2 regions of the Streptomyces sp. NPDC034085 genome follow, and region 1 is predicted to be linked to the other one. Evidence: predicted binding sites of a transcription regulator. Region 1 holds the regulator's gene; the other holds the start of a gene.
The links. The regulator HspR, encoded in region 1, represses chaperone genes until heat shock. The targets are predictions, from matches to a motif close to TTGAGNNNNNNNNNCTCAA.
Positions count from the first base shown of each region.

Region 2: lon (endopeptidase La) is a predicted target of HspR. The motif match lies at 1,342-1,360, and genes of this name have one in related genera.

Region 1 covers NZ_JBVISL010000005.1:380,371-382,759, reverse strand. The annotation lists gene ACZ501_RS20500 (helix-turn-helix transcriptional regulator) at 1-788, shown strand, start outside; gene ACZ501_RS20495 (heat shock protein transcriptional repressor HspR) at 914-1,381, opposite strand; gene dnaJ (molecular chaperone DnaJ) at 1,383-2,389, opposite strand, start outside.
Region 2 covers NZ_JBVISL010000002.1:792,565-794,953, reverse strand. The annotation lists gene lon (endopeptidase La) at 1-1,319, opposite strand, end outside; gene ACZ501_RS09045 (RidA family protein) at 1,450-1,845, shown strand; gene ACZ501_RS09040 (DUF4097 family beta strand repeat-containing protein) at 1,842-2,389, opposite strand, start outside.

The sequences.
Region 1 (2,389 bases):
GGCTCCACCCGATCGAACGTGAGATCCAGGACCGCAGGCGCACCGCCGTAGATCTCACCGATGCATTCGAGCCGTTCCTCACCATCAGCGCCCAGAGCCCCGCCAACACCCACGCCATCACGGTGCTGGAGGGAATCGACCAGATCAACGCCGCCCTCGACCTCGCCACCGCCGAGTGCCACACGGAGGCCCTGACCGTCCAGCCCGGCGGCGCACGGCCGACGTTCATCCTCAGCGAGGCCTTGGAGCGCGCCACGCCGCTGATCGACCGCGGGGTGAGCATCCGCACGCTCTACCAGCACACGGTCCGGCACAGCCAGGGGACGCTCGCCTACGTCGACCGGATCTCCACGGGGAAGGTGGAGATCCGCACGCTCGAGGAACTGATAGAGCGTCTCATGATCTTCGACCGCACGGTGGCCTTCATCCCCGCCAGCGACGACCGGCGCGTGGCCCTGGAGCTGCGGCACCCCGGGCTGGTGGACTACCTCATCAAGGTCTTCGAGCAACTGTGGCGCAGGGCGGTGCCGTTGGGCGACGAGGTCACCTACACCCACCACCCGGACGGCATCTCCGGAGTACAGCGCTCCATCGCCCAGCTGCTCATCGAGGGGCACGTGGACGAGGCGATCGCCCGCCGGCTGGGCATGAACGTGCGCACCTGCCGCGCGCACATCGCGAAGCTGGCCGCCGCTCTCGGCAGCGGCAGCAGGGCCCAGCTCGGCTACCTCATCGCCCAGTCCGGGATCCTGCACAGCACGGGCCCGGCGGAGCTCCACGAGGGCTGACAGGGGCCCGCAGCAGCCTCCCGGAGGCCCCCGGACGCACGGAAGGCCCCGTCGGTCCGCTCCCGGAGGGAGAGGGGCCGTACGGGGCCTTCACGGCGCGTCCAGCGATACGCGGGCGGTGGGCTTCAGTCGCCGGGGCGCTTGGTGGGGCGCCAGACGACCAGCGCGTTGCCCGGCACCGGCGGCTGGTACGGGACCAGGTCGCGGCGGTACGAGGCGTGCACCTGCGCCTCGCGGGCCCGGAGCGCGGCGGCCGCACCGTCCACGGCCGTGGACAGCTCCGCGACGCGCTGCTGGAGCGCGGCCACCTGGTTCTCCAGTTCGATGATCCGCTTGATCCCCGCCAGGTTGATGCCCTCGTCCTGGGACAGCTGCTGCACCGTGCGGAGCAGTTCGATGTCCCTGGCCGAATAGCGACGGCCGCGGCCGGCCGTACGGTCCGGGGAGACCAGGCCGAGGCGGTCGTACTGGCGGAGGGTCTGCGGATGCAGTCCGGAGAGCTGGGCGGCCACCGAGATCACGTAGACCGGGGTCTCGTCGGTCAGCTGGTACGCCCCCTCGCCGAAGCGGGGCTGTCGTCGGCGGCCGTCCATGTCATGCTCCCTTCGCGGACTCGAACAGGAGGGCGCGCGGGTCCTCGGACCCGGTCGCGTCCCGGTACATCTCCAGAGCCTCCCGGGCCTTGTCCGAGAGCTCCGCCGGAACCGCGACCTCCACCGTGACCAGCAGGTCGCCGCGGGTGCCGTCCTTGCGGACCGCGCCCTTGCCGCGGGCCCGCATGGTGCGGCCGCCGGGGGTGCCCGGGGGGAGCTTCAGGGTGACCGGGGGCCCGCCCAGGGTGGGCACCTTGATCTCGGCGCCCAGGGCGGCCTCCGCGAAGGTCACCGGGACCGTCACCGTGAGGTTGTCGCCCTTGCGGCCGAACACCGGGTGGGTGCCGACGTGGACCACCACGTACAGGTCGCCCGCCGGGCCGCCGCGCTCGCCCGGGGTTCCCTTGCCGCGCAGCCGGATCCGCTGCCCGTCGGAGACGCCCGCCGGGATCCGGACCTGCATGGTGCGCGAGCTGCGGGCGCGCCCGCTGCCCTTGCACACCTCGCAGGGGTTCTCCGCGATCAGGCCGCGGCCCTTGCAGTCCGCGCAGGGGTCGGTCAGCGAGAAGCCGCCGCCGCTGCCCCGGGAGACCTGGCCGGTGCCGACGCAGGTCGGGCACACCCGGGGGGTGCCGTTCTTGTCCCCGGTGCCCGAACAGGCCTTGCAGGGGGCCTGCGAGGACATCCGCAGCGGGACGGTCGCGCCGTCCACCGCCTCCGTGAAGGAGAGCGTGACCTCCGACTCGACGTCCTGGCCGCGGCGCGGCTGGGTACGGGTGCCCGCACCGGCGCCGGCGCCGCGGTTGAACAGTCCGCCGAAGACGTCGCCCAGGCCGCCGCCGAAGCCGCCCGGACCGCCGGCCTGGGTGCCGCCGAACAGGTCGCCCAGGTCGAAGTTGAACGAACCGCCACCGCCGCCCGGGCCGGGGCGGAAACCGCCGTTGCCGAACAGCGCGCGGGCCTCGTCGTACTCCTTGCGCCGCTTGGCGTCGCCGAGGACGTCGGCCG
Region 2 (2,389 bases), on a different contig from region 1:
CGGAAGTCGGAGCCGACCTTGTCGATCTCGTCGAGGAGCACGACCGGGTTCATGGACCCGGCCTCCTTGATCGCCCGGACGATCCGGCCGGGCAGCGCGCCGACGTACGTGCGCCGGTGGCCGCGGATCTCGGCCTCGTCGCGGACGCCGCCGAGGGCGACGCGGACGAACGTGCGGCCCATGGCGTGGGCCACGCTCTCGCCCAGCGAGGTCTTGCCGACGCCGGGCGGCCCCACGAGGGCGAGCACGGCCCCGCCGCGCCGCCCGCCGATGACGCCCATCCCCCGTTCGCCGCGCCGCTTGCGCACGGCGAGGTACTCGGTGATGCGGTCCTTCACGTCGCTCAGCCCGGCGTGCTCGGCGTCGAGCACGGCCCGCGCGCCCCGGATGTCGTACGCGTCCTCGGTGCGCTCGTTCCAGGGCAGCTCCAGCACGGTGTCCAGCCAGGTGCGGATCCAGGAGCCCTCGGGGCTCTGGTCGCTGGCCCGCTCCAGCTTGTCGACCTCCTTGAGCGCGGCTTCCCGCACCTTCTCGGGCAGGTCGGCCGCCTCGACGCGGGCGCGGTAGTCGTCGGACTCCTCGCCCTCCTTCTCCCCGCCCAGTTCGCGCAGCTCCTTGCGGACGGCCTCCAGCTGGCGGCGGAGCAGGAACTCCCGCTGCTGCTTGTCGACGCCGTCCTGGACGTCCTTGGCGATGGCCTCGGCGACGTCCTGCTCGGCGAGGTGGTCGCTGAGCGCCTTGACGGCGAGCCGGAGCCGGGCGACGGGGTCGATGGCCTCCAGCAGCTCCACCTTCTGAGCCACGGTCAGGAAGGGCGAGTAGCCGGAGTTGTCGGCGAGGGCGGAGACCCCCTCGATCTGCTGCACCCGGTCCACGACCTGCCAGGCGCCGCGCTTCTTGAGCCAGCTGGTGGCGAGCGCCTTGTACTCCTTGACGAGCTCGGCGACCGACCCGGGCAGCGGGTCGGGCACCTGTTCGTCGACGGTCTCCCCCTCCACCCAGAGCGCGGCCCCGGGCCCGGTGGTGCCGGCGCCGATCCGGACGCGGCCGCGGCCGCGGATCAGCGCCCCGGGATCCCCGTCGGAGAGCCGCCCGACCTGCTCGACGGTCCCGAGCACGCCGATGCCGGCGTACGTCCCGTCGACCCGCGGCACGAGCAGCACCTGGGGCTTCCCGCTCCCGGCCGCCGCCTGCGCCGCCTCGACGGCTGCGCGCACCTCGGCGTCGGACAGGTCCAGGGGAACGACCATCCCGGGCAGCACGACCTCATCGTCGAGCGGCAGTACGGGCAGGGTGAGCGTTACGGACGTCGAAGCCATGATCTTCCCTCCGGCAGTGAAGTTGAGCTATGCCGACTCAATGCATCTGCGCCACCCTGTGTTCCCCGACGCCCGTTCGCCGGGGGCGAACATCACGGATGGCCCTCTGCCCCACCCGCACCATGACGCCATGACAGACACACGACACACCGTCAGCTCGGGCTCCCCCCTGGAACCCCGGATCGGCTTCTCGCGCGCGGTGCGGGCGGGACAGTACGTGGCGGTGGCGGGCACGGCGCCGATCGGGGACGACGGGGGCACCGTCGGCCCGGGCGACGTCCACGCCCAGACGGTGCGCTGCCTGGACATCGCCGAGCGGGCCCTGAAGGAGGCCGGCGCCTCGCTGGCCGACGTCGTACGGACCCGGATCCTGCTGACCGACATCACCCGGTGGGAGGAGGCGGCCCGGGCCCACGGCGAGCGCTTCGCCGGCATCCGCCCGGTGACGACCTTCATGGAGGTGTCCCGCTTCATCGACCCGGCCTGGCTGGTGGAGGTCGAGGTCGACGCCGTGACCGCCGCCTAGGAAGCGGCGAGCCGGATGTCCCCGGAGCTGGTGCGCACCGCGATGCGGGAGGGGGCGTCCGGGGAGTCGCCGAGGGTGACGTCCCGTTCGCCCGAGCCGGTGCTGACCGACAGCCGGTACGGGGCCTGCGGCGCCGTCAGGGTGACGTCGCCCGAGCTGGTGGTGAAGGACACCGAGGCCGGGGCCTTCGCGAAGCCGACCGTCGAGTCCCCCGAGCTCGAACGGAACTCGAACTCCGGGCCGGACAGGTCGGCGGCCCTGAGGTCTCCGGAGGAGGTACGGACCCTCAGCGGGCCCGTGATCCGCTCCGCCCGCACGTCGCCGGAGGAGGAGTCCAGCTCGGCGGCCGCCACACCCGTCACCGTGATGTCGCCGCTGCTGCTGCCGGCCTTGACCTTCACCGCAGCCGGCACCTCCAGCCGGTAGTCGACCCAGCAGGAGTCCCCGTCGCCCCCGCAGCCGTCGGTGAAGCTGAGCACGCCGCCCGAGACCCGCTGCTCCGGCACGGGCGCCGTGTCGCCCCGGTAGTGCGCGACGCGGCGGA